4 regions of the Dorea ammoniilytica genome follow, and region 3 is predicted to be linked to each of the others. Evidence: predicted binding sites of a transcription regulator. Region 3 holds the regulator's gene; each other region holds the start of a gene.

The links. The regulator Rex, encoded in region 3, represses fermentation and respiration genes when NADH is low (regulators of the CRP and FNR family bind a similar motif). The targets are predictions, from matches to a motif close to ATTGTTAANTANTTAACAAT.
Region 1: a site for Rex is predicted at 3,164-3,183, ahead of OCV65_RS00960 (iron-sulfur cluster assembly scaffold protein). Genes of this name have one in related genera too.
Region 2: a site for Rex is predicted at 3,411-3,430, ahead of rsxC (electron transport complex subunit RsxC). Genes of this name have one in related genera too.
Region 4: a site for Rex is predicted at 5,628-5,647, ahead of OCV65_RS05170 (NADH-quinone oxidoreductase subunit NuoE family protein). Genes of this name have one in related genera too.

What each region holds. Positions count from the first base shown of each region.
Region 1 is NZ_JAOQJV010000001.1:193,739-201,324, reverse strand. Features, by position in the region: gene OCV65_RS00975 (AAA family ATPase) at 1-498, opposite strand, end outside; gene OCV65_RS00970 (DUF6591 domain-containing protein) at 736-1,131, opposite strand; gene OCV65_RS00965 (GGGtGRT protein) at 1,322-2,332, opposite strand; gene OCV65_RS00960 (iron-sulfur cluster assembly scaffold protein) at 2,426-3,118, opposite strand; gene OCV65_RS00955 (GNAT family N-acetyltransferase) at 3,223-4,656, opposite strand; gene OCV65_RS00950 (CinA family protein) at 4,647-5,141, opposite strand; gene pgsA (CDP-diacylglycerol--glycerol-3-phosphate 3-phosphatidyltransferase) at 5,143-5,685, opposite strand; gene rimO (30S ribosomal protein S12 methylthiotransferase RimO) at 5,685-7,007, opposite strand; gene rpoZ (DNA-directed RNA polymerase subunit omega) at 7,078-7,323, opposite strand; gene gmk (guanylate kinase) at 7,328-7,586, opposite strand, start outside.
Region 2 is NZ_JAOQJV010000001.1:268,715-276,300, forward strand. Features, by position in the region: gene OCV65_RS01270 (BaiN/RdsA family NAD(P)/FAD-dependent oxidoreductase) at 1-714, shown strand, start outside; gene cmk ((d)CMP kinase) at 728-1,405, shown strand; gene ispH (4-hydroxy-3-methylbut-2-enyl diphosphate reductase) at 1,402-2,256, shown strand; gene rpsA (30S ribosomal protein S1) at 2,237-3,319, shown strand; gene rsxC (electron transport complex subunit RsxC) at 3,533-4,855, shown strand; gene OCV65_RS01295 (RnfABCDGE type electron transport complex subunit D) at 4,880-5,833, shown strand; gene OCV65_RS01300 (RnfABCDGE type electron transport complex subunit G) at 5,833-6,417, shown strand; gene rsxE (electron transport complex subunit RsxE) at 6,434-7,150, shown strand; gene OCV65_RS01310 (electron transport complex protein RnfA) at 7,156-7,586, shown strand, end outside.
Region 3 is NZ_JAOQJV010000001.1:385,056-392,641, forward strand. Features, by position in the region: gene alr (alanine racemase) at 1-1,151, opposite strand, end outside; gene OCV65_RS01885 (NAD(P)H-hydrate dehydratase) at 1,151-2,662, opposite strand; gene OCV65_RS01890 (redox-sensing transcriptional repressor Rex) at 2,761-3,408, opposite strand; gene OCV65_RS01895 (ABC-F family ATP-binding cassette domain-containing protein) at 3,555-5,471, shown strand; gene OCV65_RS01900 (DegV family protein) at 5,545-6,408, opposite strand; gene OCV65_RS01905 (PFL family protein) at 6,424-7,586, opposite strand, start outside.
Region 4 is NZ_JAOQJV010000004.1:125,434-133,019, forward strand. Features, by position in the region: gene OCV65_RS05150 ([Fe-Fe] hydrogenase large subunit C-terminal domain-containing protein) at 1-525, opposite strand, end outside; gene OCV65_RS05155 (HAD family hydrolase) at 547-1,191, opposite strand; gene OCV65_RS05160 (NADH-dependent [FeFe] hydrogenase, group A6) at 1,303-3,045, opposite strand; gene nuoF (NADH-quinone oxidoreductase subunit NuoF) at 3,061-4,956, opposite strand; gene OCV65_RS05170 (NADH-quinone oxidoreductase subunit NuoE family protein) at 4,988-5,482, opposite strand; gene OCV65_RS05175 (hypothetical protein) at 5,834-6,067, opposite strand; gene gap (type I glyceraldehyde-3-phosphate dehydrogenase) at 6,333-7,355, shown strand; gene OCV65_RS05185 (hypothetical protein) at 7,537-7,586, opposite strand, start outside.

The sequences.
Region 1 (7,586 bases), 190 kb from region 3:
CTGAATACTGGTAAGTTTCATATCGTCACCAGACTCTTCCTGATCTTCATCATCTATCTCTTCTTCCGGTGCATCACTTGCAAATAATCTTTCAATCATAAACTGCAGGAATCCATCTTCGGCGGAAAGCTTTGTACCTCCGCCAAATGCAATCTCACGGATACGGTATACACAATAACCTTCTGAATTATTTACTCCAGACAAACGTACATTAATCCGGTTCTCACCCAACCATTTTAACAGGCTTACAAAACGTGAATCCACGCGAAGAATATCAGCACTTACTTTGCCGCCTTCCTCATCAAATTCAAATGCAGTCTGCTTATTCTGATTAGCAAACACTCCACAAGAATGATGCTTCCATTCCTTCTTGCTATTATCCAGGATCAGAATCGGCTGCTCCGCAGATGCATGATCCGCATCTGATGCAAATGTTGTATAGGTACACTTCACCGGTTCTTTTGTATCCGGTGTATTATTAAAATCAAATACTGGCATTCTTCTACTCCTTATGCAATATATTTATTTAAAGCATTGTTCAATCATACATTTCAAAAAACATTCTCAGTTATTATACATCATTCCTTCGTAACAGGCTATATATTTCACTTCTAATTCGTCTCTATTTTTATATTATTTTTTATCAATCTCTGCATTGTAGCTTATAGTCTGATATCAAAAAAGCCCAGATCATTGTTATGACCCAGGCTTTCCTAATATTTATCTATACTCTGTTTATTCAACTACATTCATTGAAATGTTCATTACATTATCATCAGCCATAGATAACACTAATGTATATACTCCGTTATCTGCTGCATACATTCCATCCTCTGTTACAACATTGTTATCATATCCAGCATTTTTGCATTTCTCTATATATGCGTTGTAAGAATCTTCTGATGTGTTAGCAACATCTGCAACAACTGTTTTTTCAGTTGCATACATGCTTCCTGTAGATGATGCCGGTGTTGGGATTGAATGTGCCATGTCTGTATCCGGCCAGCTCATTTCCGTATATCCGGAGAGATCTGTCGTGAGATTATTTGTCTCCTCTGCTCTTCCCTGTCCAACTGCAAATCCACCAAGTACCAAAACCACTGCTAATGTTACTAATAATTTCTTTTTCATATTTCCATTCCTCCATTAGAACTCTTTTCCTATCGATGTTTGCATTATATAACATCCTACATTCAACAACAATTAGCAAAGGAAACAGAAAAATTTTCATTTTTATATCAGTTTGGGTATTTTTTAACAATAAAAAAGAACTATCACAGTAGTTTTACCAACTGTGAAAGCTCTTTTCATAAAATCATTGTTAGAATTTGCCAGCCTTTGCAGCTTCTTCAACGGAAACAGCTACAGCTACTGTCATACCAACCATCGGGTTGTTACCTGCACCGATCAGACCCATCATTTCTACGTGAGCCGGTACAGATGAAGATCCAGCGAACTGTGCATCAGAGTGCATACGTCCAAGTGTATCTGTCATACCGTAAGAAGCCGGACCTGCAGCCATGTTATCTGGGTGAAGTGTACGTCCTGTACCACCACCTGATGCTACTGAGAAGTATTTCTTTCCTGCTTCTACACACTCTTTCTTATATGTACCTGCAACTGGGTGCTGGAAACGTGTTGGGTTGGTAGAGTTACCTGTGATAGATACGTCTACGCCCTCTTTCCACATGATAGCTACACCTTCACGTACGTCGTTAGCACCGTAGCAGTTAACCTTAGAACGAAGTCCGTCAGAGTAAGATGTTCTCTGTACTTCTTTCAGTTCTCCTGTGTAGTAATCGTACTCAGTCTGAACGTATGTAAATCCGTTAATTCTTGAGATGATCTTAGCAGCGTCTTTTCCAAGACCATTCAGGATAACACGCAGAGGTTTTTTACGTACCTTGTTAGCCTTCTCTGCGATACCGATAGCACCCTCAGCTGCTGCGAATGACTCATGTCCAGCCAGGAATGCGAAACAGTCTGTATCTTCTTCCAGAAGCATCTTTCCAAGGTTACCATGTCCAAGACCTACTTTACGCTGATCAGCTACGGATCCCGGAATACAGAATGCCTGAAGTCCTTCTCCAATTGCTGCTGCTGCATCTGCTGCTTTTCTGCAGTCTTTCTTAATTGCGATTGCTGCACCTACAATGTATGCCCAGCAAGCATTCTCGAAACAGATTGGCTGAATGCCTTTGATCTGATTATATACATCAAGTCCGGCATCCTTTGTGATCTTTTCTGCTTCTTCGATGGAAGCAATGCCATAGCTTCCTAATACTTCATTGATTTTATCAATTCTTCTTTCATATGATTCAAATAAAGCCATTTATAATGTCCTCCTACTATATTTACGTTTCTTGAAATAACGCGGACTCAACTTGAACTAAATTCAACGCCTGTCTCTGTCCGCCTATCGCAACTACTCTTTTCTTGGGTCGATGATCTTCGCTGCATCTGCAACACGTCCGTACTGTCCTTTTGCTTTCTCCCAAGCTTCTGTCGGTGTGTCACCAGATTTGATGAAGTCTGTCATTTTGCCAAGAGATACGAACTGGTATCCGATGATCTCATCGTGCTCATCGAGAGCGATACCTGTTACATAACCTTCTGCCATTTCAAGGTAACGAGGACCTTTTGCCAATGTACCATACATTGTACCTACCTGAGAACGAAGTCCCTTTCCAAGGTCTTCCAGTCCTGCTCCGATTGCAAGTCCGTCCTCAGAGAAAGCACTCTGAGTTCTTCCGTATACGATCTGGAGGAACAGTTCTCTCATAGCTGTATTGATAGCATCACAGACAAGGTCTGTATTAAGTGCTTCAAGAATAGTCTTTCCTGGAAGGATCTCAGATGCCATAGCAGCTGAGTGAGTCATTCCTGAACATCCGATTGTCTCAACAAGTGCTTCCTGGATAATACCATCTTTTACATTAAGAGTCAGCTTACAGGCTCCCTGCTGTGGTGCGCACCAGCCGATACCATGTGTAAAACCTGAAATATCTGTGATTTCTTTTGCTTTTACCCATTTTGCTTCTTCCGGAATCGGAGCTGGTCCGTGATTAGCGCCCTGTGCTACTGGACACATCATTTCTACTTCGTGTGAATAAATCATTTTAAAACTCCTTTCAACATGTGCATGATTTTCTGACGCATGGTATATGTTACTTATTTAACACCAGGCGTAGTTATTTTCTCATAATTTACAGGATTCGTCAACTATTTTACCAAATCCCAAAACGTGCTGTCAGTCTTGCTGTCCTTCAGGTCATTAAGCTGGAATGGTGCTGTCACCCAGCCGTAATCTGGTGCATTTTCATCTTCTTTGTCATAATGGAATGATAATCCTATTTCAATGCCGTCCTTATCCATGAAGAACACTGGTGTAAATGTGCCATTCTGTGTATCTTCGCCGGACAGAACTTTGGCGAGACTGTCTGTATTCTGATCTGCAAGCAGAGATTTGTCATCTGCTTCACTCTGCATCTCTTTCAGCCATTTATTTACGAAGGTCTTATCTGTATTTACAATATCTTTCACATCGTAGACTGTACCATCTTTCAGATTGATATTCTTAGTACGAAGTCCCACATAAGAATATTCTGAATTGCCCTCATAACTGTAATCCTCATATGCCACACAGATATAATCCTGTGTCAGATAAGTCACTTTATATTTCACAAAATCTGCGATTACCGGGCTTTCTGCTTCCAATACCCGGTTTCTGATCTCATTATCCGGATTCTCATAAATCCGGTCTACGGTCTCCATCGCGCAGTTCTTCAGTTCGTCATTCACTTTTGCCTGAATGTCCTGATTCTCCATGCCATCAAGCTGTGGATAATAAATTTCAAACTGCTGCGTTACGGAAGACTGATTCTCCGGTGAATAATTATAGGTCTCATCTTTCACTTCAAATGGAAGATCTTCTGCCTCATATTCCGGAATCTGATCCAGACCGGACTGCTGCTCAGTCTCCGATCCATCTCCCATTCCAAAATCATACTCACCCGAATCTCCATTGCCATAATCTCCAAATGGGTTCTCCTGTTCTTCCGCATATGTATCGGATTCCTGCACAATGGATGCTGCTTCTTTGACCACCATGCAAATCAAAAGTGCAATAAGCAGACAAACCCCGACAATGATCAATGCGATCCTCTTCTTCGGTTTCTTTGCCGGTATACTTCCCGGTGCGATCAGCAGTTCCATCGGAACAAATATTTCTGCTCCGACATTCTGAACCGGTGCCACTTCCCGAAATCCCAGATGGTTAAATGCTGTTACGGAAGCCGGTACAGCACGCACTGTCATTCTGGTAATCACAAGCGCCTGTGCGCAGAACTGATACATTCCCTGCATTAGCTGTCTTGCTACACCTTTTCTCATCCATTCTTTTCGCACATACAGAAACAGGACATTGCCGCGATTATTGATGCCGCCGACTCCGCAGAGTTCAGTTCCTTCCCACGCACCAAAAAGGATGACCTCTTTATTCTGTATACGTGGCATAATATGCTCATATCGGATCAGTTCCCTGAATCCGGCAACAGCTTCCGGATTCTGAAGTGGAGCCACATCCGAAGCATATACTTCCCAGATCAGGTGAAGTGCAGACAATACCTCATCCGGATTCAATGGTCTTACAAACATATAATCTCCTCCCTCAACAGGGTAAGTGCGCGTACAACTGCATAATCTCTGTTTTTCTGTCGATTGCCGGTAAAATGGAATTCCTCTACACGGACTTTTCCATTGACACAGCATCCGATGTATACCAGACCTACCGGTTGCTCTTTGGTGCCACCATCCGGTCCCGCAATACCTGTTACCGATACTGCCACATCTGCTCCGGATACCCTGGCTGCTCCGGCTGCCATCTCTGCTGCTGTTTCTTTGCTTACGGCAGTGTATTTCTCAAGGGTCTCGTGAGATACACCCACGATTTTTTCTTTTGCAGCATTTGAATAGGTAATATACCCTTCATTAAATACCGCAGAAGCTCCCGGCACATTCATCAGTCTTCCTGCCAGAAGCCCTGCTGTACAAGATTCTACTGTTGTAACTGTCAGCTTCTTTTCCTTAAGAATATCAACAACCGCTTCTTCCAGTGTAACATCCTCTTCGGTCGCATTCATCCTACATGCCTCCCTTTGTGAGGACCTGAATATTCTTTCCGATATAATCTACCAGTGAGATTACAGTCAAAGCAAGTGATACCCATACCAGAATTGCCGCGATCGTATTGAAAACGCCACCCAGATCAGCAATCAGAAGGATAATCATAAACATCTGTGATACCGTTTTGAATTTGCCCCAGTAGCTTGCTGCGATGACCACATTATTATCAGATGCTACCAGACGGAACCCGCTGATAATAAATTCTCTTGCAATAATGATGATAACATACCATGCAGTCAGCTTGCCAAGTGGAATAAAACAGATCATAGCGGAACATACCAGCATCTTATCTGCCAGTGGATCCATAAATTTTCCAAAGTTCGTTACCAGGTTACGTGCTCTCGCAATCTTACCGTCCAGCATATCTGTCAGACTTGCCACACAGAAGATGACCAGTGTGATCCATTTATTCGCAGGGCCTCCGATATCTGTCAGCATAAATAATACAAAAAACGGAACCATAATCATTCTAAGTACTGTCAGTTTATTAGGTAAATTCATTACATCAACTCTCCTATCAAATCATATTCCATTGCTCCGGTTACTTTTACCTTGGCAAAATCTCCGGACATCAGTTCTTCATCCGTATTGATAAATATCAGACCGTCTACATTCGGTGCATCCCGGTAAGTTCTGCCTACATATGCATTCTCATCAGCGACCTTCCCCTCGATCATCACCAGAACTTCCCGATCGATCATATCTTCTGCAAGATCAAATGCAATCTCCTGCTGAAGTTCCATCAGTTCTGCCTGTCGGTCTTCTTTCACTTCCTCCGGAATCTGATCCGGCATCTCCGCTGCAGGTGTATTCTCTTCCGGTGAATAAGTAAATACGCCAAGGCGGTCAAATTCCATCTCATCCACGAATTCTACCAATTCCTGATGCTGCTCCTCTGTCTCTCCCGGGAATCCCGTGATCAGGGTTGTACGAAGTGTGATATCCGGAATCTCTTCCCGCAGTGTACGGATCGTATCCACAAGCTGTGCCTTTGATGTTCTTCTGCCCATCTTTTTGAGGATTGCATCACTTGCATGCTGGATTGGCAGATCCAGATAATGACAGATCTTCGGCTCTTCCTTCATCACCCGAATCAGATTCGCATCGATCTCTTCCGGATAACAGTACAGCAGACGGATCCACTGGATACCATCAATCTTACAAAGTTCCCTAAGCAGACGATGTAATGACTTCTCTCCATAGATATCCTGTCCATAAACGGTAGTCTCCTGCGCTACAAGAATCAGTTCCTTAACGCCGCCTTCCGCCAGTTCCTTTGCTTCTTTCAGAAGCTGCTCCATTGGAACGCTTCGGTAATTACCGCGAACTTTCGGAATAATGCAGTAGGTACAATGCTTGTCACACCCTTCTGCAATCTTCAGATATGCGTAATGACCTCCGGTTGTCACCAGTCTCTTGGAGGACACCTGTGGAAGTCTGTCAATATCTTCCAGATACATCTCTGTATGACCGTCCAGTGCTTCATCGATTGCTTCTGCAATCTTATCATAAGAAGCTGTACCAAGCACAGCATCCACTTCCGGAATCTCATCAATGATCTCCTGCTGGTAACGCTGTGCAAGACATCCTGTCACAACCAGTGCTTTTAAGCGTCCTGTCTTCTTATACTCAGCCATCTCCAGGATTGTCTGAATACTTTCTTCCTTGGCATCATGAATAAAGCAACAGGTATTGACCACGATCACATCTGCGATCGTCTCATCATCTACAATCTGATATCCGCGGGAATCAAGAAGCCCGAGCATGACTTCCGAATCCACCAGATTCTTGTCACACCCCAGTGAAATAAATAAAATATTCATTCTTATTCTCCCTTGTTACATATTTCTTGAAAAGGCAGATACCATCCGGCACCTGCCTCTTGTTCCTTAATTATTCGGCGTCTTCTTCCTCACCGATGATAGTGATTTTACCACTGTTCAACTCATCAACTGCGATAGACAGCGGCTTGTCACCAGGCTTGGTATCTACTAATGGAAGCGCTCCATCGATCAGCTGTCTGGCTCTCTTCGATGTAGCCATCACGATAGAATAACGGCTGCTGACTACTCTTGTCTCACCGTCTTCTGCTCCTTTGTTCACTTCTTTCATCAAATCTGTATAAGATGGATGTAACATATCATTATTCTCCTTTCAAATCTCTCTTAATCTTGTCTGCAAATGCATGATTTCTCGTACTGCGATTGTGCTCTGCCTGAATGATCCGATGCACTTCATCTACACAGGTATCCAGATCATCATTGATCACATAATAATCATACGATTCCATCCCATCGGATTCTTCGATGGCTCTCTGCATCCGCTGTTCTATAACTTCCATGGTCTCTGTACCACGTCCGATCAACCGCTTTCTAAGCTCTTCTGCTGACGGCGGAGTCACA
Region 2 (7,586 bases), 120 kb from region 3:
ACCGGCGATGGATACAGATGGGCAGAAGCACTTGGACACAAGGTGACGGAGCGGAGTCCAGGACTGGTTCCGCTTGAGACAAAAGAGCCATGGGTAAAAACACTTCAGGGATTGTCGCTTAGAAATGTTAATGTCACTGTTTTAGATGGACGTAAGAAATATTACGAAGAGTTTGGTGAACTTTTGTTTACACATTTTGGCGTGAGTGGTCCGACTGTGATCAGTGCCAGCAGTATCGTAGGACAGATGTTGAAAAAGAAAGAACTCACACTGACAATTGATCTGAAACCGGCACTTTCTGAGGAACAGCTTGATAAGAGGTTGCTGAGAGATTTTGAAGAACAAAAAAATAAACAGTTCAAAAATGCACTTGGTGGTTTGTTTCCTTCCAAACTGATTCCGGTTATGGTAGAACTCAGTGGGATTTTGCCGGAGAAGCAGGTGAATGCTATTTCTAAAGAAGAACGCCGCAGTCTGGTACGTTTAATTAAGAATTTTGCAATGACACTTACTGGAATTCGTGGATATAATGAGGCAATCATAACCAGAGGTGGTGTATCAGTCCGGGAGATTGATCCTGGTACTATGGAGTCAAAGAAAGTTAAAAATCTTTATTTTGCAGGTGAAGTTCTGGATCTGGATGCAGTAACAGGAGGATATAATCTGCAGATTGCCTGGTCTACCGGATACATGGCAGCACAGGAAATACGATAGAAAAGGTGAAAATATGGGATTTAATATAGCAATTGATGGACCGGCAGGTGCCGGAAAAAGTACAATAGCCAAGTTGGTGGCGGCCAGACAGAATTGCATCTATGTGGATACGGGCGCAATGTACCGTGGCCTTGCTGTACATTTTCTCGGAAAACAGATTGATCCATCAGATATCAATGCGGTAATTGATGCCTGCCGGGATGCGGATGTAAGTATCCGTTACGAAGACGGTATGCAGCAGGTGTATTTGAATGGAACGAATATTACCGGACAGCTTCGAAGTGAAGAAGTCGGCGATATGGCGTCTAAGACATCTGCGATTCCTGAAGTTCGCACAAAACTTCTGGAACTGCAGCGCACTATGGCAAGAGAACATGATGTAGTGATGGATGGAAGAGATATCGGAACCAATATCCTGCCAGATGCAGATGTGAAGATATATCTGACTGCAAGTGTGGAAACTCGTGCTAAGCGGAGATTTGATGAGCTTCAGGCAAAAGGACAGGAATGTGATCTGACTAAGATTCAGGAAGACATCAGAGCGCGGGATCACAGGGATATGACGCGAGAGACTGCGCCGCTCAAACAGGCAGACGATGCAGTGCTGGTGGACAGTTCTGATATGAACATAGAAGAAGTAACAGATGCGATTCTTGCGATATGTGCAGATAAGCAGAAGGAGACGGTATGAAAGTTCTGTTAGCTAAGACTGCCGGTTTTTGCTTTGGAGTGAAACGTGCGGTTGATACCGTATACCAACAGGTAGAAGAGAATAAAGACTGTAAGATCTATACGTTTGGTCCGATCATTCATAACGATGAAGTGATCAAGGATATGCAGGCGAAAGGTGTGACTGTACTGGAGGGAGAAGAAGATCTTCCAAAGGCAAAGAACGGGATTGTGATCATACGATCCCACGGAGTGCCGAAACGCATCTGTGACCGAATGGATGAACTGGGAATTCAGTACGTCGATGCGACCTGTCCATTTGTGAAAAAGATTCATAAAATTGCAATGGAAAAAGCAGAAGAGGGCGCATTTCTTGTGGTGATAGGCAATCCGGTACACCCGGAGGTAGAAGGCATTATGGGCTGGGCTGGAGAAGATGCGGCTGTTATTTCTACGGCAGAGGAAGCAGAGCATCTGACGGTGCCAGAGGACAGGAAAATATGTGTTGTTGCACAAACGACATTTAATTACAATAAATTCAAAGAATTGGTTGAAATTATTTCGAAAAGGCGTTATGATATAAGTGTTTTGAATACGATTTGCAGTGCGACGAAAGAGCGGCAGACTGAAACTGCCCGTATTGCAGACAGGGTCGATGCGATGATCGTTATTGGAGATAAACGAAGTTCCAATACCCAGAAGCTATTCGAGATATGCAAGAATGCATGTAACAATACGTACTATATACAGACACTTGACGATTTGAATGTGAATCAATTAAGGTCCGTGGAAACAGTAGGTATTACAGCAGGGGCATCCACGCCCAATAATATAATTGAGGAGGTTCAAAATTATGTCAGAATTAACTTTTGAACAAATGCTAGAAGATTCGTTGAAAACAATTCACAACGGAGAGGTGGTTGACGGTACGGTCATTGACGTTAAGCCAGATGAAATTATTTTAAATATAGGTTACAAGGCTGACGGAATCATTACAAAGAGTGAGTACACGAATGAGACCGGTGCAGATCTTACAACTATGGTATCAGTTGGAGATTCAATGACAGTTAAAGTATTAAAGGTAAATGATGGCGAAGGTCAGGTATTATTGACATACAAGAGACTGCTTGCTGAAAGAGGAAATGAAAGACTGAAAGAAGCTTTCGAGAACAAAGAAGTACTGAAAGCACCAGTTGTTCAGATCCTTGGCGGTGGATTAAGTGTTGTTGTTGATGAAGCAAGAGTATTTATCCCGGCAAGTCTGGTATCTGATACTTATGAAAAAGATCTCAGCAAATATCAGGGACAGGAAATTGAGTTCGTAATCAGTGAGTTCAATCCTAGAAGAAACCGTGTAATCGGTGACAGAAGACAGCTTCTGGTTGCTGAGAGAGCAGAAAAGCAGAAAGAACTTTTCGCAAATCTTCATGTTGGAGATACAGTAGAAGGTGTTGTAAAGAATGTTACAGATTTTGGCGCATTCATCGATCTTGGTGGAGTAGATGGTCTGTTACATATTTCAGAGATGTCTTGGGGACGTGTTGAGAATCCTAAGAAAGTATTCCAGGTTGGCGAAAAGCTGAAAGTACTCGTGAAAGATATTCACGATACTAAGATCGCACTCAGCCTGAAATTCCCAGAGACTAATCCATGGGCTAATGCTGCAGAAGATTATGCAGTAGGTAAAGAGATCACAGGTAAGGTTGCAAGAATGACAGATTTTGGTGCATTCGTTGAACTCGCTCCTGGAGTAGATGCTCTGCTTCATGTTTCACAGATTTCTCGTGCACATGTTGAAAAACCATCTGACGTACTTTCAGTTGGACAGGAGATTACTGCTAAGATTGTAGATCTGAACGAAGCTGAGAAGAAGATCAGCCTGAGCATGAAAGCACTTGAGAAACCGGAAGAGGCATCTGAAGGTGAAGAGGCTTAATTACTGATAAGAACAGACTTGATATATATGAAAAAGATAGCAAAGATAGGGACACGAAAGTGCCTCTATCTTTCTGTGTTGTTATGCCTAAAATGTTAAATAATAGGCAAGCTGTATTGAAAAATGTACAACGAAACATCCTACATTTATGGAAAATTAGGAGATTTTTTTGTATATTATATATAATAAACTAAAAGGAAGGAAGGAAAAGGAATGGCACTGTTAACATTTAAGGGTGGTATTCATCCGGATGACGGCAAGAGTCTGGCAAAAGATAAGGCGATTGTTGATGTGAAGCCAAAAGGAGATCTTGTATATCCGCTTTCGCAGCATATCGGTGCTCCGGCAACTCCAATTGTTGCCAAGGGAGATCACGTGCTGAGAGGACAGAAGATTGCGGAAGCTGGCGGATTTGTTTCTGCTCCGATTTATGCTTCAGTATCCGGAACGGTAAAAGCAATTGAACCTCATTTTAATCCTACTGGGGCAAAGGTGAACTGCATCGTAGTTGAGAATGACGGAGAGTACAAGGAAGTTGAATATGCTCCTGTAAAACCGTTGGAGGAAATGACAAAAGAAGAGATACTGAATGCGATCGGTGAGGCCGGTGTTGTAGGTATGGGTGGAGCTGGATTCCCTACTAAGGTGAAGCTTTCTCCAAAAGAGCCGGAGAAGATTGACTATATTATAGCAAACTGTGCGGAGTGTGAGCCATATATCACTGCCGATTACAGACGTATGATGGAGACGCCGGAACGTCTTGTTGGTGGTATGAAGGTTGTCCTTTCACTGTTTGAACATGCAAAAGGTATTTTTGGCGTGGAAGATAATAAGCCAGATTGTATCGAGAAGCTGAAAGAACTTACAAAAGATGAGCCTCGTATGGAAGTTATGGCATTAAAGACCAAATACCCTCAGGGTGGTGAGCGTCAGCTGATCTATGCTACAACCGGGCGAGCAATCAACTCTACTATGCTTCCGGCAGATGCGGGATGTGTTGTAGATAACGTTGAGACTATGATCAATATTTACCAGGCAGTTGTAGAAGGAAAGCCTTCTATTGAACGTATTGTTACTGTCAGTGGTGATGCGATCAATGAGCCTGGTAACTTCCGCGCACCATTTGGTATGAATCAGATGGAACTTGTAGAGCAGGCTGGTGGATTTAAGGAAGAACCAGAAAAGGTGATTTCCGGTGGTCCGATGATGGGATTTGCCATGTTTACTGTAGATGTACCTGTTACGAAAACATCTTCTTCAGTTCTGGCATTTGTAAAAGATCCGGTTAAGAGACTGGAAGAGACCGCATGTATCAACTGTGGACGTTGTGTGGATGCCTGTCCAAGCCGTATTATTCCGTCTCGTCTGGCTGATTATGCACAGCATCATGATGCGGAGACATTTGAAAAAATGAACGGTATGGAATGCGTAGAGTGTGGATCATGTAGTTACGTCTGTCCAGCTAAGAGACCGTTGAAACAGTCAATCGGTTCCATGAGAAAGATTGTTCTGGCTAATCGCAGAAAGAAAAAATAACAAGAGAGGAAGAGGTGAACAAAAGTGGAGAATCAGTTAAATATTTCATCTTCACCACATATACGTTCCAAAGTTACTTCCAGCAATATTATGCTCATGGTAACAATTGCTCTGTTGCCGGCATCTGCATTTGGAGTATATAATTTTGGAATGGATGCACTGCTGATGCTGATCGTTACGACTGCAACAGCTGTGCTCACAGAGTTTATTTATGAAAAGCTTATGCACAAGAAGATCACAATCGGTGATTTCAGTGCTGTTGTAACAGGACTTCTGCTTGGACTTAATATGCCACCTACAGCACCGTTGTGGATGGGAGCACTTGGTAGTGTATTTGCTATCCTGATCGTCAAGCAGCTGTTCGGAGGTTTGGGACAGAACTTCATGAACCCGGCACTTGGAGCAAGATGTTTTCTGCTGATTTCTTTTGCAGGACAGATGACCAAGTTCGTTTATGATGGAGAGACAGGACCGACACCACTGGCATATCTGAAGGAAGGAGCACTGTCAAGTGTGAATTCTATGGACATGCTGATCGGACGTATCCCAGGTACGATTGGTGAGACATCTGTGATCGCAATCATTATTGGCGCGATTTTCCTGATTATGTTGGGAATTATTGATCTTCGTATTCCTGGTACATATATTGTAACATTTGTACTGTTTATTGGTATCTTCGGACAGTTCTCTGATGCAAATGTAGGATTTTTTGATCCTCAGTTCATCACTGCAGAGTTGTGTGGAGGTGGTCTGATGTTAGGTGCATGGTTCATGGCAACTGACTACGTTACATCACCGATCACCAAATCCGGTCAGATCGTATACGGTATTGTACTTGGACTTCTGACTGGTCTGTTCCGTCTGTTCGGTGGATCATCAGAAGGTGTATCCTATGCGATCATCATCAGTAACCTTTTAGTTCCACTTATTGAGAAGGTTACTCTTCCGAAACCATTTGGCAAAGGAGGAGAAAAATAATGAACAAGATTATTAAAAATACAGCGATCCTTACAGCAATCACTCTGATTGCAGGACTTTTGCTGGGACTGGTATATGAAGTAACTAAGACTCCGATTGCTCAGACTCAGGAAGCAGCTAAGAGAGAAGCCTGGTTACAGGTATTCCCTGAAGCAAGTGAGGATGATTTTGAAGCAGTAGATGTAGACCAGAAGGTTGCTGATCAGGTAATCAAAGATCTCGGCATCAAGGGAAGCATCGATGAGGTATGTTCCGTAAAAGGCGGAGAGGCCGGATATGTTATCACAGCTACCGATGGCGAAGGTTATGGCGGTGATATCCAGATCACAGTAGGTATTACAGCAGATGGAACAATCAGTGGAGTTGCATTCCTGAGTATCAGCGAGACAGCAGGACTTGGTATGAAAGCAACTGACAGTTCTTTCTATTCACAGTATGTGGGTAAGCAGACAGATAAATTCTATGTATCAAAGGATGGCGGCGAAGGTGAGCCGATCGATGCCATCAGTGGTGCAAGCTTTACATCACGAGCTGTAACAGGTGCCGTGAATGCAGCACTTGCATATTTTCACAGTGCATTTTAGTCGGGAGGTAGTGTAGATGAATTCATGTGGAGAAAGACTGAAAAATGGTCTTATTGATGAAAATCCGATTTTCGTCCTGATGCTTGGTATGTGTCCGACACTTGCGGTAACTACTTCGGCTATGAACGGTATCGGTATGGGACTTTCAACAACGGCGGTACTTGTAATGTCCAACATGTTGATTTCCATGTTACGTAAGATTATACCGGATTCTGTCAGAATGCCGGCATTTATCGTGGTTGTTGCGTCATTCGTAACAATCGTTGACTTCCTTATGGAAGGATATACACCGTCACTTTATGATTCACTTGGGATTTATATTCCACTGATCGTTGTTAACTGTATTATTCTTGGCCGCGCAGAGAGCTATGCTTCTAAGAACCCGGTTCTTCCGTCTATTTTTGACGGACTTGGTATGGGACTTGGATTTACCGTGGGTCTTCTTGCAATCGGTGCTGTACGTGAGATCATTGGAGCAGGACAGATCTTTGGCAAACAGATTCTTCCGCTCGCTGATTCTACAATGGGTAAGGCAGGATATACACCAATTACAATCTTTATTCTGGCACCTGGAGCATTCCTGGTACTTGCAGGTCTTGCAGCAATCCAGAATAAGGTAAAGATTAACATGGAGAAGAAAGGCAAGGATGCATCTAAGATTCAGTCAGGATGTGGTTCTGATTGTGCAACCTGTGCCGGATGTGCTTCTACAGCAGATAAAGGAAAGGAATAGGAAAGATGGGAAATTTGATTTTAATCGCAGTCGGTTCTGCGCTTGTAAGTAACGTCGTACTTAGTCAGTTCCTCGGTATCTGTTCTTTCCTGGGTGTTTCCAAGAAGACAGAGACAGCTGCCGGAATGGGCGGAGCCGTTATTTTCGTAATCACTCTGGCATCATTAGTTGCCGGAATATTACATCAGTTTATTCTCAAACCACTGGGATTTGAGTACTTGAACACAATCGTATTTATCCTTGTAATCGCAGCACTTGTACAGATTGTAGAAATGTTCTTGAAAAAGTTTGTGCCTTCATTGTACAATGCTCTTGGAGTATACCTTCCACTGATCACAACAAACTGTGCAGTGCTTGGTGTAGCTCTGAATAATGTACAGGATGATTACAATATTCTCGAAGGCGTAGTGAATGGTTTTGCAACAGGTGTTGGTTA
Region 3 (7,586 bases):
ATCTGCTCTATGACTTTTCCATCTTTCAGAAATTCTCTCGGTATTCTCTTACCCAGGTCACAAACAAATTCATAGCTGAAACGACCGGACAGATCACTGAGCGTCTCTACCGGAAGGTAATTGTCTCCGTCCCGACCGATAAGTACCACGCGGTCTCCATATGCCACATTTTCAATTTCTGTACAATCTACCATAAACTGATCCATACAGATTCGTCCGAGGATCGGGGCTTTCTTGCCATGGATCAGTACAAAGCCTTTATTAGACAGACTTCTCGGATATCCATCTCCATATCCTACCGGTACAGTTACAATCCTGGTCGGACGTTCGGTCACAAACGTACCGCCATAACTTACCGGAACTCCTGCCTCTACCCATTTCACATGGGAAACATGACTGATCAGTTCCATAGCTGGTTTCAGATGCACATGCTGCTGATCTACTTCGTCTGAGGGATACAGACCATAAGTAGAAATACCTGATCTTACAATATCCATATAGGTCTCTGGCAAATCAAGAATCGCCGCACTGTTTGCACAGTGATAATGCTTAAATGTGACATTTCTGTCCTCCAGTGCTTTACACATCCACAGATAGCGCTCCAACTGTTTATGGGCATAAGCTTTGTCTGCTTCATCTGCTTTGGAGAAATGTGTATACATTCCTTCCATCTCAATGCCTGGAAGCTTTGCAATCTCTGCGATTGTATCTGCATTCTCCTCATCGATCTGGAATCCAAGTCTCGACATTCCAGTGTCTAATTTGATATGGACGTACGCTGTCTTTCCAAGCTTTACTGCTGTCTCAGAAATCTGCTCTGCGATTTCTTTCGTATAACAGGTGAAACGGATCTCATGTTCAATTGCTTCTGCCTGCTGTGATGGAAAAACAGGACCCAATACAAGTATCGGTTTCCTGATACCGTTTGCACGCAGAATCACACCCTCATCCGGTGTGGCTGTAGCAAATCCCCACAGGTAGTTTTTTTTCTCCAGATCACATGCGATTGGTACCGCCCCGTGACCGTAGCCATCCATCTTGACAACAGCCATGATCTTAGTCGCATCACCAACCGTTTCATGCATCTGATCCATATTATATTCTATGGCGTCCAGATCAATTCTGGCACACACTCTTGTATATTCTTTCATCATTTTTCCGCCTTCCAGTTTTCTGTCATTTGGATCGCTGATCCAAGTGCATCAGCAAGATCCCTCGCCAATACACTATAGCACCCCATTTCATTTCTTGCAATATCTCCCGCAAGTCCATGGAGATAAACTCCAAGAACAGCGGCATCATAATTATCACATCCCTGCACCATAAGTCCGCCAATAATTCCGGCCAGCACATCTCCGGAACCTGCTTTTGCCATTGCAGCATTTCCAGTAAGATTCACATACATTCTTCTGCCCTTTGCTCCCACAAAAGTACGTGCATCTTTTTGTACCAGAGTAACATCTAAAGTTCTTGCCGTCTGTTCCAGGACCTCTCTTCGATGCATTTGTATCTCGTTGACAGGCCGTCCTGTTAATCTGGATAATTCCTTCAAATGTGGAGTCAGTACATAATTGCCTTCTGCCAGCTGGTCCTTCCATTCCGGATGCGCCGCCAATATATTAATTCCGTCCGCATCAATCAGACATGGCACATTTATTTCTTTCAAAACGGTATTTACAATCAGATCTGCGACATCAGATCTTCCAAGACCTGATCCTATACAGACTGCATCAGCCCACTCCAGTACCGACAGAAGACTTGCTTTGTCATATTCCGTATATGTTGTGATAATAGCTTCCGGAATCAGCTGCTGTAATATACTTCGGTTATCTTCAGTGGTATAAATGCGTACAAGTCCTGCTCCCATGCGATAAGCAGCACAGGCGCTTAAGAATGCAGCTCCTGCCATTCCACTGCTTCCGGCAATTAATAATAATTTTCCAAATGTACCTTTATGCGCATATGGCGGACGTTCAGGCAGAAGTTTGGCAATATCACTCATTTCTAATGCATATGCAGTATCCAGCTGTTCCTTTACTGTAAAACTGTCAATTCCGATATCTGTCACGCAGACTTTTCCGGTATACAATGCACCGGAAAACAGAAACAGACCCAGCTTTCGTTCCTGGAATGTTACGGTTGCATCTGCCTGAAACGCTTCACCGAATACACGTCCATCCGTAGCTGAGATACCGGACGGAATATCAACCGCGAGTTTCCGTCCTGATGACATATTCATATGTTGAAGCATTTCCAGATAGTGTCCTGTAATCTCACGATTCAATCCTACACCAAACAATGCATCAATTACAATGCTGTAATCATTATCCTGCCATTCTGTAAGCAGCGTTCCTCCACACTGTTTGAACTGATCCATCTGATATATACACTCTTCTGTTCGGCTTGTCATCCGTCCGGCAAATACTGCTGTCACCTGGCAGCCTTTCTCTTTCAGAATACTTCCAATAGCAAAGCCATCGCCTCCGTTATTTCCTGATCCACACACAATGCATACATGTGTCAGCGGCCACTTTTGTTCTTCTATATAATCAGTACAGGCCGCAGCAGCCCGTTCCATCAGTGTTCTGGATGAAACTCCCAGATCCTGTATAGTATGACTATCCGCACTTTTCATCTGTTCCGCATTTAATAAATACTGCATATACTTCCTTTCTGCCTTAGGCGCAGATCACTGCAAAAAAAACGACGTGTAAAGAAGTCTGCTTTCACAGCCCGCATTACACGCCATTATTCTGTCTGTTATTTGTCTGCATGATCCTCATTATATCGACTGATATTATAAGATAATCTCATTAAGCTTTCTGATAAATGTACACTTTCTACAATTACATTATCCGGTACATTCAGATCTACATGCGCAAAATTCCAGATGGCCTGAATACCGGCATCTACCAGATCCTTCGCCACATCAATTGCGCATTCCTTCGGAATTGTAAGAACTGCAATCTCGATATTATTCTCTTTAATGAAATCTTTCATCTCACTCATCATACGAACCGGCACATCACGAATTGACATACCTCTCAGTGTAGGATTCACATCAAAGATACCTTTCAGGATAAATCCTTGATTTTCAAAATGTGAATAATTTGCCAAAGCCTGTCCCAAATTACCTGCGCCAACGATTATAAAATTATGCTTGTTCTCCAATCCAAGGATTTTACCAATTTCAGTATGAAGATATTTTACATTATAACCATATCCCTGCTGACCAAATCCGCCAAAGTTGTTCAAATCCTGTCGAATCTGTGATGCAGTAAGTTTCATTCTTTTACTTAAATCATTAGATGATATACGTTCGACACCATCTTCTAATAATTCACCCAGATATCGGTAATATCTTGGAAGTCTGCGAATTACCGCCTGAGAAATCTTTCTTGTCTCCACTGTTGTTCACCTACCCATAATATTATGGAATAATTATATCGGATTGTTAACGCAAAGTCAAACTTTTGTACAAACTTTCATTAACTTTAGTTGTATTTTCTGTTCTTTTCGGTATAATGATACACAGAGAATTATGGAGGTGTATCATGATTTTAGCATGTCATGATGTTTCCAAAGCATTTGGGGAACACGTTATTATACAAAATGGCTCTTTTCATATAGAAGACCATGAAAAAGCAGCCCTTGTCGGTATCAATGGTGCCGGCAAGTCTACTCTTCTGAAAATGATCGTCGGCGATCTTACAGCTGATGGCGGTACGATCACCCTTACAAAAGGTAAGACACTTGGTTATCTGTCCCAGCATCAGGAGCTGGTATCCGGCAATACAATCTACGAAGAAGTACGTTCAGCCAAGGCCGATGTCATTGCTATGGAATCACGGATCCGCGAGATTGAAAAAGAATTAAAAGACCTGACCGGCGATGAACTGGAAAGCCGGTTGAATACTTATCACAATCTGACCAGTGCCTTTGAACTGGCAGATGGTTACTCCTATGAAAGCGAGATTGTCGGTGTATTAAAAGGTCTCGGCTTTGCTGAGGATGAGTTTGACAAGCCCGTAGATACGTTGTCCGGCGGTCAGAAGACTCGCGTATCTCTCAGTAAGCTTCTGCTTACCAGACCAGATATTCTTCTGTTGGACGAGCCTACCAACCACCTGGATCTGAATTCCATTGCATGGTTGGAGACCTACTTATTGAATTATTTTGGAGCGGTATTGATTGTATCCCATGACCGATATTTTCTGAATAAAGTTGTTACAAAGGTTATTGAAGTAGAAATGGGTAAACTTTCCGTATTTCAAGGCAATTACTCTGCTTACGCCGAGAAAAAAGAAATGCTCCGTGAAGCAAGATTAAAAGAATACTTAAATCAACAGCGTGAGATCAAACATCAGGAAGCTGTTATTGAAAAACTCCGCTCTTTCAACCGGGAGAAGTCTATTAAGCGTGCAGAAAGCCGTGAGAAGATGCTGGAACGTATTCAGCCTGTAGAAAAGCCTCTGGAGCTTCATACGGATATTCATTTAAAGCTGGAGCCTTCTGTCGTCAGTGGTAATGACGTGCTGTCGGTAGAACATCTGTCCAAAGCATTCCCGCCGCATACTTTATTTCAGGATATCAGTTTTGAGATCCACCGCGGCGAGCACGTAGCGATCATCGGTGACAATGGAACCGGAAAGACTACACTGCTGAAGATACTGAATCAGGTTATTCCGGCAGACAGTGGTACTTTTACCCTCGGTTCCAAGGTAAAAATCGGTTATTATGACCAGGAACATCACGTCCTGCATATGGACAAAACAATCTTTGATGAGATTTCTGACGATTATCCGACGCTAACCAATACACAGATCCGAAAGACACTGGCGGCTTTTCTCTTTACCGGCGATGAAGTGTTTCAGCAGATCAGTTCTTTAAGCGGTGGTGAACGTGGGCGTGTGTCACTTGCCAAGCTCATGTTGTCTGAAGCGAATTTCCTTATCCTGGACGAACCTACCAACCACTTGGATATTACTTCTAAGGAAATTCTTGAAAAAGCTCTGAATGATTATACCGGTACGGTACTCTATGTATCTCATGACCGATATTTTATCAACCGTACAGCTACAAGAATTCTGGAGCTGACCGAACAGACATTTGTCAATTATATTGGTAACTATGATTACTATCTTGAAAAGAAAGATGAACTGACCCAGGCTTATGCCGGCGTCTCTTCCGCTCCATCTGATGTATGTGCACCGGAACCAGAATCTCAGGCTAAGCTCAGCTGGCAGGAACAGAAAGAAGCACAGGCTAAGGAACGCAAACGTCAGAATGAATTAAAAAAGACAGAAGAACGCATTACTGAACTGGAAGAACGTGACGGCGAAATTGACGAACTAATGGTTCAGGAAGAGATCTATACCAATTCTGTAAAATGCCAGGAACTGGCACTGGAAAAATCTAAAATCGCAGAAGAATTAGAAGAACTTTACGCCAGATGGGAAGAACTGGCGTAACAAACAGATATATGAAAACGCCCGCTAATAGACGGGCGTTTTTATCATGGTAACGAACAAAATATCTGTAAAATCAGCTGAGTTCCGGTACTTTCCTGCTACATGCAATTGCTCTGGCACCATGTCCAATGTGGCAGGCTACACTTAATGACAACGGATCCATATGCACTTCATATTCCGGAAATCTATTTTCCACTTCTGCTTTCCATTCTTCAGCTTCTTCTGCCGAACAGGTATACGCAACCTGCAGATACATCTCCTGTCCTGCAAACCGCTCTGTCAGATCCTTTTCCATTGCATCCAACATCGTCTTCTTCGCGCTCTTCCATCCTCTTGACTTAGAAAAAGAATCCAGCTTTTCTCCCTGAATCGTAAGAACCGGTTTCAGATTCAGGACTGAACCGATAGCTGCTGCTGCGGGTGTTACGCGACCACCTTTTTTAAGATATTTCAATGTATCTACCGTAATATAGATGCTGGCCTCCAGCTTCTCACGCATTAGAATATCATGGATCTCCTTCGCGTTCATTCCTTTTTCTGCCAAAGCAATGGCATCCAGAACCGATTGTCTCATGGTAACCGAAATACGTTGATTATCTACCACATATACTTTTCCATCCATGTCCTGCGCAAGCATCTGCGCAGTGGCACAGGAACTTGACAATCCGCTTGACATCGGAATATGCACTACCTCATCATATTCTTCCAGTGCTTTCTCCCATATATCCAGCACATCTCCCGGCGAAGGCTGCGAAGTAGAAATGTCTGCATCCTGAGTCAGACGTTCATAGAATTTTTCCTGAGTCAGAGATATATCTTCGTAGAACAGTTCTCCATCAATATAAAAAGGCATCGGAAGAACAAAGATTCCAAGTCTTTTTGCTTCCTCCTGTGTAATTCCACTGTTGCTATCTGTAACAATTGCTACTCCGCTCATGTTTAAACTTCCTCTCTAATTCTTAAAACTATGTATCGGTGCAGGGATTCGTCCCTGTCTGTTTATAAATGCGCTGCAGTCAAACTCATTCACCGGCATGATCGGGGCATAACCCAGCAAACCGCCAAATTCTGCCGTCTCTCCTACATCCTTACCAATAACCGGAATCAGACGGACCGCTGTCGTCTTATTATTCACCATACCAAGTGCCATCTCATCTGCAATAATACCGGAAATAGTTGCCGCACTGGTCTTTCCAGGAATTGCAATCATATCAAGACCTACGGAACATACACAGGTCATGGCCTCCAGCTTTTCAAGATTCAGCGCACCAAGCTTCACTGCATCAATCATACCCTGATCTTCACTGACCGGAATAAATGCGCCGCTTAAGCCTCCTACATAAGAGGAAGCCATAACGCCACCTTTCTTCACCTGATCATTCAACATAGCAAGTGCTGCTGTAGTACCCGGTGCACCTACACGTTCCAGACCGATCTCTTCCAGGATCTCAGCCACACTGTCACCCACTGCCGGAGTCGGTGCAAGAGACAGATCGATAATTCCAAACGGAATACCCATACGTTTGGATGCCTCACCCGCTACCAGTTGTCCTACGCGGGTAATCTTAAATGCTGTCTTCTTAATCATCTCACACAGCTCCTCAAAGCCCTTACCTCGCACCTGTTCAATTGCTTTCTTTACAACGCCAGGTCCGCTGACACCTACATTGATCACAGCATCTCCTTCTGTAACGCCAAGGAACGCACCCGCCATAAACGGATTGTCATCCGGTGCATTACAAAATACCACCAGCTTTGCACATCCCAGAGAATCATTATCTTTGGTTGCTTCTGCTGTCTCTTTTACGATCTCGCCGCACAGGCGAACAGCATCCATATTAATTCCGGTACGAGTAGATCCCACATTGATAGAACTGCACACACGTTCCGTACAGGCCAGTGCTTTCGGCACAGACCGAATCAGATTCTCTTCGCTTGTAGTCATAGCCTTTGATACCAGCGCAGAATATCCGCCGATAAAATTGACACCAACTTCTTTCGCGGCCTTATCCAGTGTCTTGGCAATCTCAACATAATCATCCGGAGTCTTGCAGGCTGCTGAGCCCACCAGAGCGATCGGAGTAATAGAGATACGCTTATTTACAATCGGAATAC
Region 4 (7,586 bases), on a different contig from region 3:
TGGTCCATACATCTGCTTAATCAGACGTCCATGTGCAATCATCGGAGATACAACAGGAGCCATCATCGGGACTAATGATGGATAATATTTCTCGATCAAATCATTAATACTTGGACAACAAGTAGAGATGATGTTCGTCATCTGTCCACTTTTAAGTAGCTTTTGATACTCTTCTGTGACTAATGCTGCACCTTCTGCTGTTTCCCGCACTTCATCAAACCCAAGCCTCATAAGTGCATCTACCACCTGTCCGGGCTGATCAAAGTCAAGTACACTGAGATATGACGGTGCAAGTGAAAGCACCGTACGCACACCTCTCTGAAGATATCCCTTCACCCGTTCCATATCGCTGGCAAATGTCTTGGCATTCTGCGGACAGACTTCCAGGCACTGTCCACAGTGAATACAGTGATCCTCCATAATATGCGCCTGTTCATTCTGTACTGAAATTGCCTTTACCTCACAATAACGGACACATTTGTAACAATGTCTGCATTTGGCATCCTTAAAATCAATGACCTTCATGCAAAGCCCTCCTCACATACCTTAATATCTCAATATTTCTTCTGGTGTCTCCACAATAATATCAGCTCCGGCTTCTTCTAATTCTTCCCGGTTTCCAAATCCATAAAGCACTCCGATCGTATCCATGCCATTCGCTTTACCGCCCATAATATCATGCGAACGATCGCCGATCATCACCGCTTTTTTATGATCAATTCCTTTATACTTCTGCAATGCATAAGCAATCACATCATCTTTATGCACTCTGGTCTCGTCCATAGACGCTCCGGCAATACAGGCAAAATACTTCGCCAGATCAAAATGTTCCAGAATCTGCTCCGCAAATAACTCAGGCTTTGACGTAGCAACAATCAATGTCTTTCCTTTCGCATTCAAGCCCTCTAACAGCTCTTTTACGCCATGATAGACCTCATTTTCAAACATTCCCCCGTCAGTATAATATTCCCGGTAATAATCGATTCCCTTGCGTGCTTCCTCCGGTGACAGATCAAAATACTTCTGAAAGCACTCTGCAAGCGGTGGTCCGATAAACTTACGCAATGTCGTTTCCTCATACTCTGTAATTCCAAATTTATGCAAAGCATGACGGATTGAATTCATAATTCCTTCTCCTGAATCCGTCAGCGTACCATCCAGATCGAATAAATAATATTGATAGTTTCCCATTACAGCCTCCCTCATTGATGTCAGACATCAAAGATATTCTGCTTTTATTGTATAGAAGAAAGGGCAGAAATGCAATGCATTTCCACCCTTCTAAAATATTATGGGCTATCCTTAATTAACTGTGCGTTTTACATAGGTTGTATGCAATGTCTCATGTGCTTTCTTGCTTCCCGGTTCTCCCAGATACTCTTCATACAGTTTCTTGATTGCCGGATTCTCATGCGATTTACGGATTACCTTCGCCTGATCATTGCGATACAGTACGCTTGCACGAATACTACGTACATCAGTGAAATTACGCACATCACCGGATACCTGCGGCTGACCGCCTCCGTTGACACATCCGCCCGGACATCCCATGATCTCGATAAAGTGATACTGTTTCTCACCAGATTTCACCTGCTCCAGAAGTTCTCTTGCATTGCCAAGTCCCGAAGCAACTGCCACACGAATATCCATGCCTGCCACCTGATATTCAGCCTCTTTGATGCCCTTTGTGCCACGCACATCTGTAAATTCCAGATTAGCAAGTTCTTCTCCCGTCAATGTCTCCACCGCAGTACGAAGAGCTGCTTCCATAACACCGCCGGTCGCTCCAAAGATTACTGCCGCTCCCGTAGACTCACCCATCGGATCATCAAAGCCTTCCTCCGGAAGTGCAGTAAATTCTATACCACAACGACGGATCAGTCGTGCCAGTTCCCTGGTAGTGATGGCAATATCCACATCCGGTACTCCGGCTGCATTCTGATGATCTCTTCCGATCTCGAACTTCTTGGCCGTACATGGCATCACGCTGACCGATACGATATTCTTCGGATCGATACCCTGCTTCTCGGCAAAGTAAGTCTTCACCATCGCCCCAAACATCTGCTGCGGCGATTTGCAGCTGGACAGATTCTCTGTCATATCCGGGAAATAGTGCTCGCAGTATTTGATCCATCCAGGCGAGCAGGATGTGATCAGCGGAAGCTTTCCACCATTCTGTACACGATCCAGAAGCTCATGTGCCTCTTCCATAATCGTCAGGTCTGCTGCCCAGTCCGTATCAAATACACGGTCAAATCCGATTCTTCTGAGCGCTGCTACCATCTTGCCTTCCACATCCGTTCCCATCGGATAACCGAATTCTTCGCCAAGCGCGGCTCTGACAGATGGTGCAGTCTGAACGACCACGTATTTCTCCGGATCAGCGATTGCTTCTATAATCTTATCTGTATAATCTTTTTCATATAATGCACCGGTCGGACAGACTGCGATACACTGTCCACAGGATACACAACTGGTCTCTCCAAGTCCCATGTCAAATGCAGAACCGATAAAGGTCGCAAATCCACGGTTATTGGTTCCGATCACGCCGACTCCCTGAACTTTCTCACAGACAGCCACGCATCTGCGGCACAAGATACATTTGTTATTGTCACGGATCATATGCGCTGCGGAATCATCCAACTCATAGTGATTACTCTCACCTGCAAAATAATTCTCATCATCCACGCCATATTCCCTGCAGAGCTGCTGTAATTCACAGTTACCGCTGCGCACACAGGACAGACATTTCTTATCGTGATTCGACAGCAGAAGCTGTAATGTCTTCTTTCTGGATGAAATCAGCTTCGGTGTATTCGTATACACTTCCATCCCTTCACTGACCGGATGTACACAGGCAGCTACCAGATTACGGGCTCCTTTTACTTCTACTACACACATACGACATGCACCGATCTCATTGATCTCCTTCAAATAGCAGAGAGTAGGAATTCTGATTCCGGCTGCATGTGCTGCCTCAAGGATCGTAGAGCCGGCCGGTGCAGATACTTTCAGTCCATTGATTGTAAGATTAACCGTTTCCATATTCTCTATCCTCCCTTATTCCTTATAAATCGCACCGAAGCGACATTTTTCCATACATGCACCACATTTCAAACATTTCTCCGGATTGATCGCATGTGGTTCTTTTACTTTACCGCTGATCGCACCATTCGGACAGATACGTGCACAAAGCGTACAACCCTTACATTTGTCCGCATTGATCTTGTACTGCAGCAGATCCTTACAGACACCTGCCGGACATTTCTTATCCACAATATGGGCAATGTATTCATCTTTAAAATAACGCAAGGTGGAGAGTACCGGATTCGGTGCTGTCTGACCAAGCGCACACAGTGAATTCGACTTCAGATGCGCTGCCAGTTCTTCCAGACGGTCCAGATCTTCCATCGTTCCCTGTCCCTTGGTGATCTTCTCTAAGATCTCCAGCATACGTCTGGTACCAATACGGCACGGTGCACATTTGCCACAGGATTCATCCACAGTAAATTCCAGGAAGAATTTGGCAATATCTACCATACAGGTATCTTCATCCATAACAATCAGACCACCGGAACCCATCATGGAACCAATCGCGATCAGGTTATCATAGTCGATCGGTACATCAAAATTCTCTGTCGGAATACATCCGCCGGACGGACCTCCGGTCTGCGCAGCCTTGAACTTCTTGCCCTTCGGAATGCCTCCGCCGATCTCTTCTACAATCTCCCGCAGAGTCGTTCCCATCGGAATCTCTACCAGACCGGTATTATTGACCTTGCCTCCCAGAGCAAATACCTTGGTTCCTTTGGACTTCTCTGTTCCCATCGATGCAAACCATTCCGGTCCGTTCAGGATAATCTGTGGGATATTCGCCAGCGTCTCTACGTTATTCAGAATTGTCGGCTTCTGGAACAGTCCCTTTAATGCTGGGAATGGCGGACGCGGTCTCGGTTCTCCTCGGTTACCCTCGATCGAAGTCATCAGTGCGGTCTCTTCTCCGCAGACAAATGCTCCTGCTCCCAGACGAAGCTCAATATCAAAATCAAATCCTGATCCAAATATATCTTCGCCAAGCAGTCCGTATTCTCTTGCCTGCTTAATCGCAATATTCAGACGTTCTACTGCGATTGGATACTCTGCACGCACGTAGATATATCCCTGTGACGCCCCAATGGCATAGCCTGCGATCGCCATGGCTTCCAGTACAACGTGCGGATCACCTTCCAGTACGGATCTATCCATAAATGCACCCGGGTCACCCTCATCGGCGTTACAACAGACGTATTTCTGATCTGCTTCATTCGCTGCCGCGAATTTCCATTTCATACCGGTTGGGAAACCTGCACCGCCTCTTCCTCTGAGTCCGCTGTCAAGCATCACCTGAATAACTTCTGCAGGTGTCATCTCGGTCAGCACCTTACCTAACGCCTCATATCCTCTTGTACCTATGTATTCGTCAATATTCTCCGGACTGATCACGCCACAGTTACGCAGTGCCACACGGTGCTGCTTCTTATAGAAATTCGTCTCCTGCAGCGGAAGTACATCTTCTCCCTTCACCGTCTCATCATAAAGCAGTCTCTTCACTACATTGCCCTTTGCCAAATGCTCTTCTACAATCTCAGGAATGTCTTCTTCCTTAATCATAGAATAAAACGCGCCCTCCGGATACACGATCATAATCGGTCCCAGCGCACACAGGCCAAAACAGCCTGTCTTGATCACACATACTTCCTCTTCCAGTCCGTTCTTCCGAATCTCTTCATCCAGACGTTCTCTGATCTTCTGGCTGCCGGATGATGTACATCCTGTTCCTCCGCATACCAGCACATGAGTGCGGTACTTGCCGTGCTCAGAAGCTACAGCCTCTTCCAGAGATTCGTGTTCTGAGCGGTATGCCACTGTTCCCTGCATACGCTCTCTAATTACCCGTAATTCTTCCAGAGATTTCATTCTGTCCCTCCACTTCTAATCAAGTTAACCACTACTCGTATTTCGCAAGGATATCATCTATATCCTCCACCTTCAGGCGTCCGTATACTTCTTCATTGATCGTCATGACCGGCGCCAGCCCACAGGCCCCGATACAACGGCACGCATCCAGCGAAAATCTTCCATCCGGCGTACACTCTCCGCCCACGATACCAAGCTTTTCCATCAGCTTGTTATAAATATCGCCGGATCCCTTTACATAGCATGCCGTGCCAAGACAGACAGATATCTGATATCGTCCCTTCGGACTCAGATTAAACTGTGCATAAAATGTTGCCACTCCATAAATCTTCTCTAACGGGATTCCCGTCTGGTCTGAGATAATCTTCTGGACCTCGATCGGCAGATATCCATAGATGTCCTGCGCTCTCTGCATGATCGGCATCAAAGCGCCTTTTTCATCTTTCAATTCTTCGATCACCTTAAGCAGTTCTTCTTCCTGCTCCTTCGTTCCTCTAAACGGAACTGCAGATTTTTTTGAAAGCATAGCTTTACCTCCATTTGAATTTATCGATTTTCACACAAGTTATTTATTATATTAGCACACAAATTGTCTAATATCTATAATTTTTCTCATTAATTTTCTATTTTTTCGTTGCTATTTATAGTTTGTTTGAATTATTATCAATTAACTTGTGCATTTTTTGTCAAACCATAAATAGAACAAAGAATGTGCCTTGGCACATTCTCGCGCCTGCGGCGGTCGCTTGCGACATCTACCTCATCCGCCGCAGTGCGCATCCTCGCGGAGCGTTTTTTACTTTACAGGAAAGCAATTTCCTGTAAAGTAAAAAAAGAGAACTTTCGCAAGTATATTCTCCCTGCAAAAGCTCTCTTATTACTGCTCTATCTCCACAATCAGATAAAATCCCCGGTCAGTCTCCTCAATCTTCCTGATCACGCCTTTCCTGTCCCGGATCCGCTCCGCTGTGCGGTATATTCCCGACATGGCAATGGATGGTTCTACCAGATAAGTATATCTCCCGGTGCTCGGACTTCGTTCGCTAATCACAACTTCCTGTCCTTCTTCTACCAAACCCGGGCGCTCCATCTTAAAACGTTCCTCTCTCATAACAGCCTCCCATATGTATTATTTCTGCTTAAAATCATAACATTTCTTCACAAAGTTTTCAATCAGTCAGCTATCTTGTATGTATTTTCGTTAATATTTTAATTACTCTTCTATATATAGTATTTTTCATTATTCTATGTTACACTGACAGTAAATTACATCAAATCAGAAAAAGCCAGTTACATTGCTCGGTCAGAATAACCGCACCCAGGATATCTGCGGGTGCTCTATGCATTTAATATGACTTATAGGAGGTAATTGTAAAATGGCAATTTCAATTGGCATCAACGGATTTGGACGCATCGGACGCGTCGCTCTCCGTATTGCCATCAGTCAACCAGATACTTTTAAACTTTGTGGGATCAACGTGCGTAATGCTGATCTGGACTACATGAAATATATGGTCCGCTATGATTCAACATTCGGACGTTTCCAGGGGGAGCTTGACACATATGAGCAGGGTCTGATCATCAATGGTCAGAAGATTCCTGTGTTCTCTGAATCGGACGCTTCTCTGATCCCATGGGACAGCTGTGGTGCTGAATATATCATTGATGCAACCGGTGCCTACTGCACAACGCAGAAAGCTATGGATCATCTGCAAGGCGGGGCTAAAAAGGTTATTATATCTGCTCCTGCAAAAGATGAAGAGACACCTACTTTTATCATGGGTGTAAACCATACCGAATACAACAGTGATATGCCCGTAGTTTCTAACGCATCCTGCACGACGAACTGTCTGGCACCGATCTGCAAGATTCTAGAAGACAATTACGGTATTGAATACGGACTCATGTCCACGATCCACGCAGCTACTGCTAAGCAGAAGGTTGTTGACAGCCGTTCTCAGAAGGACTGGAGAACCGGCCGTTCTGCATTTGGCAATCTAATCCCATCTACCACCGGAGCAGCTAAAGCGATCTCCCTCGTAATTCCTTCATTGAAGGACAAAATGAGTGGCATCTCTTATCGCGTACCTACTTCAGATGTATCTGTTGTTGACTTAAACGTAGCTTTGAAGAAATCGGCATCTTACGAAGAAATCTGCAAAAAAGTTCAGGAAGCCTCTATGACATATTTGTCCGGTATTCTGGATTATGTGGATGATGAAGTAGTATCTTCTGATTTCATCGGAGATTCTCATGCTTCCATCTTCGACGCACGACAGGGCATTCAGGTGAATTCCCACTTTTTCAAGGTGATCTGTTTCTATGACAATGAATGGGGCTATACCAGTCAGGTAATGCGCCTTATCCAGTACATGGATCAGGTCGACCATAATCGCTAAATAGTTCTGAATAGGACCGAGCTCGTTTCTGATTGATATGTAATATACTTTCTGTAAGGGACATATGCATTCGTTATTACGATTATGAACCGAACGACAAAAGACCTGCCGCATTTGTAAAAAGATGCGGCAGGTCAGTTTTTTAACAGCTTTCAGTCAGTAACTACTTAAATTATGCATTTTAGCCAGTCACATCAACCATGTTAGAAATATATTGTACAATATTTCTCA